One region of the Desulfosporosinus burensis genome, then DNA from elsewhere that is predicted to be linked to it. Evidence: a T-box and tRNA genes for the amino acid it is inferred to sense, from the RefSeq annotation. Region 1 holds a T-box; the other holds one or more tRNA genes.
What was found. A T-box is a leader RNA that pairs with one kind of tRNA and senses whether it is charged. The one in region 1 lies ahead of ileS (isoleucine--tRNA ligase), so its partner is inferred to be a tRNA-Ile.
Positions count from the first base shown of each region.

Region 2: it encodes a tRNA-Ile, which carries the amino acid that the T-box ahead of ileS (isoleucine--tRNA ligase) is inferred to sense. The anticodon was not compared.

Region 1 is NZ_BAAHYN010000003.1:126,798-134,049, forward strand. Features, by position in the region: gene ileS (isoleucine--tRNA ligase) at 1-2,537, opposite strand, end outside; T-box leader at 2,629-2,836, opposite strand; gene ACYQ3Q_RS05880 (hypothetical protein) at 2,862-3,332, opposite strand; gene ACYQ3Q_RS05885 (DivIVA domain-containing protein) at 3,419-3,880, opposite strand; gene ACYQ3Q_RS05890 (YlmH family RNA-binding protein) at 3,892-4,689, opposite strand; gene ACYQ3Q_RS05895 (YggT family protein) at 4,691-4,945, opposite strand; gene ACYQ3Q_RS05900 (cell division protein SepF) at 4,970-5,413, opposite strand; gene ACYQ3Q_RS05905 (YggS family pyridoxal phosphate-dependent enzyme) at 5,482-6,177, opposite strand; gene ACYQ3Q_RS05910 (biotin/lipoyl attachment domain-containing protein) at 6,243-7,178, opposite strand; gene ACYQ3Q_RS05915 (sensor histidine kinase) at 7,244-7,252, opposite strand, start outside.
Region 2 is NZ_BAAHYN010000003.1:250,332-257,583, forward strand. Features, by position in the region: gene ilvB (biosynthetic-type acetolactate synthase large subunit) at 1-960, opposite strand, end outside; tRNA gene ACYQ3Q_RS06530 (tRNA-Val) at 1,781-1,855, opposite strand; tRNA gene ACYQ3Q_RS06535 (tRNA-Ile) at 2,014-2,088, opposite strand; tRNA gene ACYQ3Q_RS06540 (tRNA-Asn) at 2,109-2,183, opposite strand; gene rpoD (RNA polymerase sigma factor RpoD) at 2,393-3,583, opposite strand; gene dnaG (DNA primase) at 3,573-5,423, opposite strand; gene ACYQ3Q_RS06555 (GerMN domain-containing protein) at 5,784-6,377, shown strand; gene ACYQ3Q_RS06560 (deoxyguanosinetriphosphate triphosphohydrolase) at 6,581-7,252, opposite strand, start outside.

The DNA.
Region 1 (7,252 bases):
ACTTGCTGTAGGAAACCATACTGTTCCTCCGTCGGGTAAAGGTCCACCTGAGCGGTTAATGGGTGATTGATCAATTTTTCTTGACGCGCCATTTCCAATGCTTTAGAGACGTCGGTCCGCAAGGCTAAGATTTGGTCCCAAGTATCCACCATCGTTACATTCATCCACTCAGCATTCACTTTCGGCATTTCTGCCATTTGGATATTTTCCAGGGTCTTTTCTCCAGGAATATATGGCCAGATTTCTTCCGTTATAAACGACAAAACCGGCGCTAAGAGACGTACCAGAGAATCAAGCACTTCGAATAGTACTGTCTGCGCGGAACGACGAAGAAGGGATGTTTTTCCTTCTACATAGAGTCTATCTTTAACAATGTCCAAGTAAATGGCACTTAATTCAACCGTGCAGAAATTATGAATTGTATGGTAGACCCAGTGAAATTCATAGGTTTCATAACCCTGAAGTACGCGTTCAACCACTTTAGAGAGCTTAAGCAGAGCCCAACGGTCAAGTTCCTGAAGTTCCTGATAGGAAACTTTATCTTTCGCAGGATCAAAGTCATTGAGATTGCTCAATAAGAAACGAAGGGTGTTACGAATCTTCCGATAGGCTTCGGACATTTGCTTCATAATCCGAGGAGAAGCAGCGACATCATTTTTATAATCGACTGAACTAACCCATAAACGTAAAATATCTGCACCCAATTCTTGAACGACCTTAAGCGGGTCTACACCATTGCCCAGTGATTTGGACATCTTACGCCCTTGCTCATCGACAACAAAGCCATGTGTCAGCACGTTGCGGTAAGGTGCTTGACCGAAAGCGGCCACTGCCGTAGATAATGAGGAATTGAACCAGCCCCGATGCTGATCCGAACCTTCTAAATAGAGATCCGCAGGCCAAGCTAGATGATCCCGTTGTTTTAAGACCCCAGCATGACTCGTACCGGAATCAAACCAGACGTCCATAATATCGGTCTCTTTGCGAAATTTAGTTCCACCACAATCACAGGTAAACCCTTCCGGTAACAATTCCGTAGCAGAATGTGCAAACCAAGCGTCTGACCCTTCTTGACGGAATATCTTCTGCAGAAACGAGATCGTGTGGTTATTGACTAACACCTTTCCACAATCCTCACAATAGAAGATGGGAATTGGAACTCCCCAAGTCCTTTGCCGAGAAATACACCAATCTCCACGATCGGCAATCATGTTAAAGATTCGATCCTTACCCCAAGCAGGAATCCAGCGTACCTTCTCGATCTCATCTAACGTTGCTTGTCTAAATCCATCTATAGATGCAAACCATTGTTCTGTCGCTCGGAAAATAATCGGGCTCTTGCAACGCCAACAGTGAGGGTAACTATGTTCAATCGTCTCCTCAATGACGAGATTATCAGTATTCTTGAGATCTTCCACAATGACTGGATTGGCTTTGCCAGTTTTTTGACCAGCATAGACCCCGGCTTCCGAAGTGAATTTCCCTTGATGGTCAACTGGACATAGGACGGGTAATCCATATTTCTTGCCCACCAGAAAGTCATCTTCTCCATGACCTGGCGCTGTATGAACACATCCTGTTCCAGCTTCTAAGGTAACATGTTCTCCGCAAATCAACACAGAGTCACGATCAATCAAGGGGTTTTTACAAATAACGCCCTCAAGTTCTTTGCCAGAGAGGGTCTGCTCAACTGGAAGTTCCATCTTCCACAGTGAACGCAAGGAGTCCAGCATACCCTCAGCAACGATCCAATGTTCTTGCTGTGCGGAGACAACCGCATAGGTTAACTCTGGATGAACGCTGATAGCCAGATTTGCTGGAAGCGTCCAAGGGGTCGTGGTCCAAATTACGACATACGAATTTTCCTGATTAAGGACACCTAACCCATCTCGTACAGCAAATTTGACATAAATAGCAGTAGCCGGCTTATCGGCATATTCGATTTCAGCTTCAGCCAGAGCTGTTTCACAGGAAGGACACCAGTAGACTGGCTTCAAACCTTTGTAAATGTACCCTTTATGGGTCATGTCTCCAAAGACTCCGATTTGCGCGGCCTCATACTCCTTTTGTAAGGTGAGGTAAGGATTTTCCCAATCCCCTCGTACTCCGAGTCGCTTAAACTGTTCACGCTGAATCCCCACATATTTTTCGGCATAGTCCTTACAGTTCTTACGAAATTCTAACACAGAGACAGCGTGACGATTCACGCCCAGTTTCTTGATCACTTGTTGTTCGATAGGAAGACCATGGGTATCCCAGCCAGGAACATAGGGGGCATCAAAACCCATCATCGTCTTATATTTAACGACGATATCTTTCAATACCTTGTTGATCGCATGTCCAAGATGAATATCCCCATTAGCATAAGGCGGACCGTCATGAAGGATGTATTTAGGACGTCCTGCACGTGCCTTCTGCACCTTTTGATATAGATGATCCTCTTCCCATGATTTCAGGATCTCCGGTTCCCTTTTAGGGAGATTTCCCCTCATTGGGAAATCCGTTTCCGGCAAATTGAGAGTAGTACGATAATCCATTTTGAAATTTCCTCCTTAATTACGATGCACGATCTAGGGTAATTCAAGGAATTACCTCTGACTTAAATAGTTAAAAATCTCGTCCCTCTTAAAAAGGGACGAGATCACTCGCAGTACCACCCTTGTCGCCAAAACTAGCCACTCGGAAGTCAGTTAACGGTGACAAACCGTAAGAAACTTACTTAGATTTCAGCCCTACACTCCAAGGTGATCTTTCTGTCAGACTCCACGGGCTTACACCATTTCCCGCTCGCTTTGGGAAAACCTTTGACAAAAACTGTCCTTTTCACTGTGTTTTCCAAGATTAACGCTTGTTAAATTAAATTAGTCCTTAGCGATGACTTTGCGCAAGATAGTGACCAGCTTGGCTCGTCCTTCCGACTCGATCGGATCCACCATCCACAAACACAGGAAGGAAATCTTTCGTTTCTTCCATTCTTGAACAAGGGGATCCATTTGATCTTTGGAAAAGTGCAAATGCTTATCATCCTGAGAGGGCGTTAAACTGACAACTACGGCACGTTGCTCAATTTCATCCATCGCTAAAAACGCCCGATCCAGCAAATCATCACTTCCAGTCATCAAGACATCTCCTGGGCGAAAATGATGGTCTGCTTCTGCAAATCCAACACTAAAAAACTTCGTATCCTTTAGTGAATCTAAATTATCGACGGAAGGTACAAGTTGGAGCTCTTGTCCTCCTAATTTCCCGACATAAATTTTATTCTCATCCTGATGCAGTCCAAACCCTTGAATGAGAAAATCTGGAGATATCTCACTAATTAATGTATACATCGATTTATAATCCTTCTCCTTCAAATCATCTATAGATTATTTTACCATGAATACAGACAGATTAGCAACATATGCCAACAGAACCTTTACGCGATACCCTCATCTCTTTCCTGCAATGCTTCCAAATCTAGGTGAGCCAACAGAAAAGATTTAAGCTGAGTCCGTAATAAATCACGTTTTCTCGAAAGTCCCTGAATTTCTTCTTGGATTTCTTCCCACTTTTCTTGGGCTTCAGACACTTTGCTCAGCTTCTTTTGTTCAGCTTCTCTAAGAAGGAGTGCAGCCTCGTGACGCGCAACTTCCTTCACTTCTTCGGCTGTTTGCTGAGCCAAAACAAGAGTCTGTTGCAAGGTATTCTCGATTTTACGATAATGGCCGACTTCCGTTTCCAACCCTTTTAATTTTTCTTTCAGTTCGAAATTTTCGGTATACGCGGATTCGAACTCTGCGCTAACACTTTCGAGATACTTTTCTACTTCCTCACATTGATAACCCCGAATCCCTTTGCGGAACGTTTTATTTCGAATATCAAGAGGAGTTATTTGCATTGATTACCCTCCTAATGCCGTTGTGACCGAAAAAGTACGATTTGCCATGCTGTCCTATCTTTGCGGGTCTGGGAACATTCCAAAAGCTTTATTCTCCCATACCCTCGGCAAGAGATCATATCATCAGGCTGTACTTCCGTCTCGGCTTTGCTGACCACAACCCCATCTCTTCTTACTTTGCCTTGAGTAATCCATTCCTGAGCAACTGCCCTAGAAGTTCCAAAAGCATTGGCCACCACCGCATCAAGCCGCGCGGAACTTACAGTAATACGGCGCGCCTCACCTTGGTCAGCATTCACTACTGGTTTCTCATTAAAGAGCGCAACTTCAATCTTCTCACGCCCTGCTTGGGTCCATTGATTAATGATAAACGGGGCGATCTCAGTCGTTGAAGCAACATAAAAACCATCTGGTCCAGCTTGAATATCCCCCAAAACATCCCTCTTAAAACCTAGGGCCATCAGAGAACCCAAGATCTGCCGATGTTCCAGTTGAGCTCGAGCATCTAGAGAACGCACCCAAAGCAGCGCGATGTCAGCATCTTTTGAATTCAAAGCTTCTCCCCATGGACCTAGGAGAATCCGAACACGTTCTGCTTCTGGAAATCCCCCTTCAGTCATAAAGGCGAGATGTTCTTTTCTAAGCACGCTTTCAGCCCATTCCAGCATGGCACCGGTTAAAAAAGGTGTAACTTGTTTAGCGTCTCCATTATAAACAGCTTCTCCTAGATCCAAGATATGGGCTGCTATTAGACGTGTTTCTTTTTCATCCCAATATCTAAGTCCCCTACGATCTATTGTTGGTTTCATACTAGAATATTTTATATAAAAGCCACTGGATTATATTCAGAGCAATGATAGCAAAGATTGGGGAAAAATCAATTGCCATAGAAGCGTTACCAATCTGAAAACGTTGAAATGGCTTAATAATTGGGTCAGTGATGTCGTAAATTATATTAACAAATTTATTATTGGCTGGCGACCATTTGGGACCAAGATAGGACGATATTACTCTTGCGAAAATTGCATATATGAGGATCGAAATTACTTGACTAATAATTTGCACAATGAACAAAATGAGAATCCCTCCTTATTTTGAGCTGGTCCAAAACAATCCTTTGTCTTTCAGCTCATCGCGCATCTCACCTGAAATATCGACATTGTTTGGTACAAACAAAAAGATCCCGTTTCCTACTTTTTGCATGTTACCATTTAAGGCATAGGTTGTCCCACTTATGAAATCCACAATGCGTTTTGCTAGCATTTTTTCTGCGTTTTCGAGGTTAACGATAACCGGTCGGCGATTTTTCAATTGATCTGCAATATTTTGAGCTTCTTCAAAGGAATTTGGTTCCATAACCACCACACGCATTTGCTTTTGAGTGTGTATACTTACGACCTGAGCATTTTTACGGCTGGTACGTACCTCTTCTTGAAGATTCTTTTCTCGATCATTTTCTTCCAGAATATCTTCTTCTGGTTCCTCATCTGCAAATCCCATAATACCGATAACCCTGTCAATTAATTTAGCCACTTAATATTCCTCCCTTTCCAGGTACACTATTTTCTATATAACTATTCTCTATTTACGTTCACTACGCATTATTCGCGTTCACCGAAGATCTGCCGTCCTACACGAACAAAGGTTGCCCCTTCTTCTATAGCCAATTCAAAATCTTGACTCATTCCCATTGAAAGCTCGCGTAATTCAACCCCATCCCATTTCCGAGATTGTAAAGTATCACGTAGATCCCGAAGCTGTCGAAAAAACTCTTGCGTCTCAGCAATGCTAGCCTCCAATGCCCCAATGGTCATGAACCCACGAACTCGGACAAAGGGAAAATCTCTAATAGAATTGAGAAAATCCGGAACTTCCTCAGGCGCGAGGCCGGCCTTGGCAGGGTCCTTGGCGACATTAACTTGGACAAGGGTCGACCAAGTAATACCACAACCTGCTCCATGTGCGTTAAGAGCCTCCAAAAGAGGAAATCTGTCCAGTGAATGAATCATTGAAACGTTTTGATCTAAGTATTTAACCTTGTTAGTCTGTAGCCTTCCCACCAGATGCCATTCACAATCATTGGGAAGAAGAGGAGCCTTCTCTAACCATTCTTGGACACGATTCTCTGCAAATGCTCGTTGTCCAGCCCGATAAGCCTGCTCGATACATGCAACTGGTTGGGTCTTAGACACGACTAATAATCGAATGGTCCTGGGATCTCTTGTACCACGCGCTATTGCTTCATCAATCCTTTGCCGGACCTCGACTAAGCGCTGTTCTATATCACTCACCAACATCAGAAAATCCCCTTCGCAGTAAATTCTACGTTCTTTGGCAGTTTCCCTGCTTTTGAAGCCCAAACCTAGATATTTTTTACGTTGGCTACTAATCCTTCTAATCCATCACGTGGGGTTATCACGACAGGAATACCACTCGGGATATTTTCGATACAGATTTGATCCTCATCCTGGTCAAGGACTTTGATCTTTTTAAATTGCACAACACCCTCACTCGCCAGAAAGACTCCAAGTTCCTCTCCTTTCGTCCACAGCGCACTCTTCGGAATGAGAACACCCGTGACCGCTGGACGATAGATCCAAGTCACTTCATGATGCCTATCGGCCACTGAACCATCGACATAGTGAGGAAACTGTACAATTGCACCTTTGGGTTGATCAGATTTACGTAAAATCTTGACGTTGACCGTTTGATTTCCAGTCGTTATCCGTAACGTCTTTCCCACCTCGAGTTGATCGGCACTTGGGAGTTCAAGAAAGGCCTTAGTCGGTATGAGATTATTGACGATTTTTCCCACGACTTCCCCAGCTTGAACCGTAGCAGCCGAGGTTTTCATGTTGCCAGTCTGTGCCAATAACTTCTCTAAATCCATCGTAGTAAGGTTTTCACTGGTTAGAATTAATTCTAAACCATCGTTCTGGCGAAAAAACAGCCCGCTCGTCACTGCCTGAATCATTTGGTTTTGAGCATTCTCACGTTTAGTTCCAGGGGCTGCGCCATCCGCTTGGATGGTTGCTACAGCCTCTCCACGCCTGAAACGTTGCCCATCTTCGCCCACATATTGGATCTTTCCAGAGATTGGAGCAAGCACCAACGTTTCTTGATTGGCAAATGTCGCCATCACTTTCCGTTCATGAGTGATCGTCCCCGTTTCGGCTACAGCATATTTTATAGACCCCGCTGTCAAACTCGAACGATATAACCATACGACACCACCCGCCAAAACGATGAGCACTATACTCCAAAACCAGAAAATCTGCTTTCTTTTTTTCTCCTCCATTTTTGCCCTCCATTTTTGCCTTCCCTGGCTAGTTCGATATTCGATGCGAACTACGAACTATTAACTTACGATAT
Region 2 (7,252 bases), 120 kb from region 1:
AATCACTTTACGGCCCTTTTTAAAAACCGCCATGGCTCCTGTACTCCGACTGTCGAACCTTCCTCCTAGATTTAGGATAAGATCGGAACCCAGAAGGGTTTTATTACCTAGCGGAGTCTGACACATGGTCCCCACCATTCCTGCATAGAGCCTATGATAATTTGGAAACCCATCCTTCCCCATGAGCGTGGAAACGACAGGAATCTCGAGTAATTCAGCCAGAGCCAAAAGTTCTTCCGAGGCGTTTCCTAAAACAACTCCTCCTCCAACCATAATTATCGGTCTCTCAGCTTCTTGAATCATCGTTAAAGCCTGTTCTAATTGGCTATGTGTTACTTCCGTTATGGGACTAACGATCTCTTCATTCAAATAATCTTCGACATTAATTATTATAATTCCTTTTTGGACGTCAATAGGAAGATCGATTAAGACCGGGCCTTTTCTACCCTGCGTCGCCAATTTCCAAGCCTCTTGCATCACCTTAGGCAACTCAGACGTCTTCTTAACCAAGTACGCTGCCTTAGTGACTGGTGTAGCCATTTCCACAATCGGCGCTTCTTGAAAAGCATCGGTTCCCAGTAAGTCGGTAGGAACTTGGCCCGTGATAGCTAGTAATGGAATAGAATCTCCATAGGCGCTATAGAGTCCCGTCAGAAAATTGGTTGCGCCTGGACCAGAGGTAGCTGCGCAAACCCCCACTTTACCCGTCGATCTGGCATAACCGTCTGCCATAAAAATTGCTGTTTGCTCATGGCGAACATTAATCGAGCGCATATCTTCGCGCTCAAATACCTCGTCGTAAAAAGGCAGAATGGCAGCCCCTGGAATACCATAAATCTGAGTCACTCCCTTACGAGCCAAAAATGTCACGATAAATTGGGCTCCTGTCATTCTCTTTGTTTCAGCTTTTACTTCTCCCCAACCCTGTTCCTCTACCTTTTCGACTCCCCAAAGTGCCATACCAATCTTCCTCCTTTACTTCTCTTGCGTTTTTTTAGGTTAACTTTATTAAATAGAAACCGTAACAAAAACGACTGAAAATGCTTTCGTTCTATATAGTGAAACTACGTTTCACAGTTACGGTAAAGTTTTCTCTACCTCTAGTTCATTACACAATAAAGGTTAGCTGACTGTCTCTTAATTATTGTTGGAGGATATAAACGATTATTCAAATGATTGGATCTGGTTGACTGATTAACGTTATACGTTTCATATAGTAAAACATTGTTTCATTATTTCTGTACTAGCATACTACCACATTTTGCCCTGTGAATGCAATAGAAATTTTATGGGTCATAAAATATAAATAAAAATCCCCTCACTAGGAGGGGTATAGAAAAAGGAGGAGAGCTAAGTAAAGTGTTAATAATTTTGCTATAAGATACTTAATCTATTTTTGATATAAGTCATGCTTAATAATATCATTAACTTGAAGTCTTGGAATAGGACATTGGTCCTCATATCTGACCTAATTTGAAAATAAACATCCCCGCACAGACCAAGGTGAGTTATAGAAAAGACCACAAATTGAACTCGAACATCAATTTCAGCCTATTGTTTGCGACAACTGGTACGATTTAAGATTACCACTCATGTCATGCCTAGATTACAGACCGAGGCCAAGAGCAAAATTACTTATTAAAGGACAACAACAAAGAAAGCACCTCCCCCCAAAAAGGAAAAGTGCTAGGTAGTTATACGCAAATTGATGTCGTAACTGTACAAGTAACTGTACAATAAGTTTCTAATTTATGTAGAAGGCTGAAAACCTTGCTATCACTGGTGGGCGATACTGGTCTCGAACCAGTGGCCTCATCCGTGTGAAGGATGCGCTCTACCGCTGAGCTAATCGCCCTAATTCGATATTTGTTATTCGTTGTTCAATAACCGTTTGAACAACGAATTCAATATTTCGTTGTCTTTTTGGGTTCGAACTACGAACACCGCACCTCGAACATCGATTTGTCTCTTCCACCATTTCGAACTTCGAACATCGCGCCTCGAACTTCGAAATGGTGGGCCCACTAGGATTCGAACCTAGGACCAACCCGTTATGAGCGGGGGGCTCTACCGCTGAGCTATGGGCCCGTAGTATGCTACAAAACTAATGGCTCCCCGAGTAGGACTCGAACCTACAACCTACCGGTTAACAGCCGGTTGCTCCACCATTGAGCTATCGAGGAATCTCTTGCACGGGTTATTATACGTAATTCATTCGCTGTAGTCAAGTCTTTTTGTGATTATCTTTATTAGAAATTTTATCCTCTGGAATCAATCCACTTTTTCAGGACCCCCCATTGTATATTTTTGGGGGGTTCTAGGTGAGGTAGAGTCCGCCCTTCGCCTCGAAGCGTTCCTGTTGGAACGGGCCTCCGAACAAGTTCACTGTCATTTATTCTAAATAATCCTTAAGCTTTTTACTGCGACTTGGATGGCGCAATTTCCGCAAAGCCTTAGCCTCAATCTGACGAATTCGTTCACGGGTGACACCGAATTCCTGTCCCACTTCTTCCAATGTCCTCGTCCGACCGTCATCAAGTCCAAAGCGCAATCTGAGAACTTTTTCCTCACGAGGGGTTAATGTTTCCAGAACTTCTTCCAATTGCTCTTTTAAAAGAATGAACGACGCAGCTTCCGCCGGTGCTGGTGCATCATCATCAGGGATAAAATCTCCCAGATGAGAGTCTTCTTCTTCCCCGATCGGGGTCTCTAAAGAAACGGGTTCTTGGGCAATTTTCATAATTTCCCGTACTCGTTCAACGGGAATATCCATCACTTTAGCGATTTCTTCAGGAGCTGGTTCTCTTCCCAATTCCTGCAAGAGTTGCCTCGAAACTCGGATCAATTTGTTTATGGTTTCTACCATATGCACAGGAATCCGGATCGTCCGGGCCTGGTCGGCTATGGCACGAGTAATCGCTTGGCGGATCCACCAGGTAGCATACGTACTAAACTTAAACCCTTTGATATAATCAAACTTCTCGACAGCCTTAATCAGCCCCAGATTACCTTCTTGAATTAAATCTAGGAAAAGCATACCTCGTCCTACATACCGTTTGGCAATACTGACCACTAGACGCAAATTGGCTTCGGCTAGTCGCCGCTTTGCCTCCTCGTCGCCTTCCTCCATCCGCTTTGCCAGTTCGATTTCTTCATCCGCTGAAAGTAGAGGAACTCGTCCAATTTCTTTGAGGTACATGCGAACTGGATCATCAATTCCCACTCCTTCAGGAACGGAAAGATCCACTTCAGCTTCTTCTTCGACCTCATCCTCAGGATCCTCTACGATGTCATCGTCATCGTCATCTTTGCCCTTTTTCATGATTTCGAGTTCAACTTCTCCAGGCTCTGGCACCACATCTATTCCCATCCGACCAAGTTGTTGATAGATATCATCTATCTGATCCGCAGAAAGCTCAATCCCTTGGAGAGCATCCATAATCTCTCGATAGGTTATGGAACCCTTCTTTTTGCCTTTCTGAATGAGGGCTTGGACGTTGTCCATTTTTTGTTCATCGTTCACCTGTCCCCCACCTTTCTTCGGATCATTCTTTTGGGTGCCTACGACCTTACTATTCGCCACGTTTCAACCGCTCTCCTATCTCTTTCAACAGAGCCATAGCCCCTGCCATGTCACCGGATTTTTCTAAAGTTGCCATGCGCGCTTGAAGATCTTCCACTCTTTCCTCTACTTGCGTTGAAAGAATGCCCTTTATGCAATCCTCTAAAAGCCGCTCAGTTTGAGATATATCTAACTCTTCCAAGAGCAGGCTAGCCAAACAGCTTTGAACCGTTTCGTCGCTATGCGCGGGCAATACGCCATCCTGGTTGAGATACTTAAAAATTTGCTGGTGTGCCGGAAGTTTCCAAAAGGATTCTCCTAGTCTTTCCTTAATTCTCGGCAAATGAGCCTTATTTTCTAATAGCAATCGTAAAAGCATTCGCTCTGCGCGATAACCCCCTAAATAGACTGTCGGTTGGGGCTGTTCGATAATACCCTTACCTATAATGGTACCCTTAATATTATCTCTATTTTTCCCAGAACTAACCTGTTTTTGTTGAGAATATTCGTGTTCTCGCTCCTTTTTAGCTTTTTTCGGTTCCTGACTTACAATCTCACGCTGCACAGCTTCCAAAGTAAGGCCAAGTTCCAGACTTAAAAAGCGTTCATATCCTTCTCGTTCAACCGGACTGTTCACTCTCAGAATGTCTGGAGCTAATTTCATCACTATTTCAGCTTTTTCAGGAATAGTCTGTGGAAGCTTGTTCTTGACAAATGTCCGATATTTGAATTCTACATAAGTTAACGCCCGGCTTAATGATCGTTTAAACTCTTCCAAGCCATAGCTCTTTAAAAATTCGTCCGGATCTTTTGCTCCACTCAAGGTTAAGACATCCACTCGGATCCCGACATCACAGAGGATTTCTCCCCCTCTCAAAGCAGCTTGAACACCTGCCTCATCCGAATCATAGAGAAGAACAACGCGTTGTGCATACCGCTTTAATAGAGTCGCCTGATTCCGTGTTAACGCAGTACCTAAGGAGGCCACAGTATTCGGGAACCCAGCATTTTGCAGCGCAATGACATCCATATAACCCTCAACTAATAGAGCGTAACCTTCTTCACGAATTCCTTGGTGCGCACGATGCATCCCATAGAGATGATGGCCCTTATTATAGAACGTGCTCTCAGGAGAATTCAGATACTTAGGCAGTGAATCATCCAGAACCCGCCCCCCGAAGGCAATAGTATGGTAGCGCCGATCAAGAATACTAAAGAGTACGCGATTGCGGAAACGATCATAGTACCGGCTTACTTTACCAGATGTCACTTTTTCTAAGGCCAGCCCTGCTCCTACCAATTCATGTGGCTGAACCCCACGTTCCTGCATGTAAGATAGTAAGCCGTCCCAGCGTTCCGGAGCATAACCAAGACGAAAGCGGTTGATCGTATCCAGATCGACCTCACGTTTAGCAAAGTAAACTCGTCCGGGTTCTCCCTCAGGCAGCCTTACTAAAATGTCCTGATAATAACTGGTAGCCCATTCATGAATTTCTTCCCACCTTCGACGAAGTCGATTTTCTTCTCGTTCATGCGGAGAGAGTGATTTTTCAGGAAGTGCTACGCCATATCGGTTGGCCAAATTCTGAACACTTTCCACAAAAGACCAGTTTTCCTTCTTCATAACAAATGAAAAAGCATTTCCTCCAGAGTTACACCCAAAACAATAAAACATTTGTTTCTCGGCGGACACTGAAAAACTTGGTGTCTTTTCCGAGTGAAACGGACAAAGTCCCCAATAGTTGTTCCCCTTGCGCTGGAGACTGACATATTCAGATATTACCTCAATGATATCTGTGCGCAATCGCACTTCCTCGATTATCTCTTCCGGTATAAACTCTTCATGAAGCCGATTGTTCACATTTCTCGCCTTTCAATTCTCAGCCACAATTAATATAGTTTGTCAACCCATGTCTTATACAATTCTTCGCCGAGAATTCACAAAATCCTCTTTTTAGTTCTTTAATTCAAGTTGTCAGATTTTATTAGGAGCATGGAGCACTAACTAAGTATACCTAATTCTCCTTTTTCAAAAAGAATACCTGCTTACTTCGACAATTATTTATTCTTACTTTTACCATTGATCTACTTAGGGCAAATTGTGGTCCCCGAGCCACCCTTTTCCATACTTGAAAAGCATGATAGTATAGATCTAATCAAAAATCCAACTCAGGTTCTGAAGAGTGCAAATAAAGAACTTTATGAGGAAGGTGGATATTTTATGAATAAACGATCTTTAATTTTGCTGATTTTATCAATCTGTCTGTTACTTACTGGAGCCTTTTTGATTGGCTGTAATTCAACCCGAACACAAACAATCAAATCACCCGATAACACAACTACAACTACACCTGCACCAACTCCTCCAGTGGTAACACCCTCTGAATCCACTCAGCAATCTCTTAAATTAACCCTATATTATCCAAATCTGCAGGCCACAGGTTTGATAGCAGCGAATCGCACGGTTGAAGTAACTAATCGGGAAGTAATCAAAGCAATTTTCAAAGAACTAGCAGTTCCCCCTTCCGGGTTGGAAAAACCACTCCCTGAGGGTACTATTCTTCTCAACGCGTCAATAAGTACCGATGGTATTGCAGCGATTGATCTCTCTCAAGAATTCCAAAAAAACTTTGGTGGCGGTTCCGCCGGCGAACAAATGACGTTGTATAGTATCGTTAACACGCTGACGACTCTCCCTAACATTCACAGTGTTCAATTTCTAATTGATGGCCAAAAGCATCCTGGAATTCTAGGTCATATAGACACCAGCGAACCTATTAAGCGAAATGAGAGCTTTATTTTAAAGAAGGACTAAGTATCAGCGTAAACTAGAGCTTCCGCCAAGCCTTAGTTTACTTCTATTGTCCATAACTTATACTTTTTATCGGCATCTTCTATCGATTTGCGTCTTTTTAATTCCTAAAGAGCCTTCTCACTTCATTACATGAAATGGAAGGCTCTTAGGAATTTTAATAGTTCATACGCTGAGGATGTAATCAATAGTTACCTCTTATTCTCTTACTTTCGAGGAATAAATAAACTTTGGAATAAATCGATGGCATAATTATCCGTGAGTCCCGAGATATAATCAATAACTGCTTGGGTTTCATTCCCACTTGCCCAAACCAAAAAATGCTCGGGTAATTTCGATATATCCTGACGATAATATTCAAAAAGTGCCTGGACAATGTATTGTCCTTTGCGCCGTTCATCACGTAAAGTCGAGCTATTATATACCCTTGCAAACATAAACTGACGAAATTCCTGCATCGCACTATATACCTCTACTGACTGCTTAATGTGATCTAATCCACGGGATGTCTCAATCATGTCAACCACCATCGTCGTAATCATATCACTCGGTCTCACGCCTAGCATTCCTTGAACGGCCGCTGGCAAATCACTCGGAATCAGCAAACCAGCCCGCAAAGCATCATCGTAGTCATGACAAAGATAGGCTATTCGGTCCCCAGTCTTTACAACCTGCCCTTCAAGGGTTTTTGGCACTCCTTCTCCGGTATGATGTAAAATTCCGTCCAGAACAGGCTCTGTCAGGTTTAAACCCTGTCCCTCGCACGCTAAGACCTTTAAAATCCGAATCGACTGTTCATTATGCTCGAAGTGACTAATAATGCGCCTTAGGGCCTCCTCTCCGACATGTCCGAAGGGAGTATGGCCCACATCATGCCC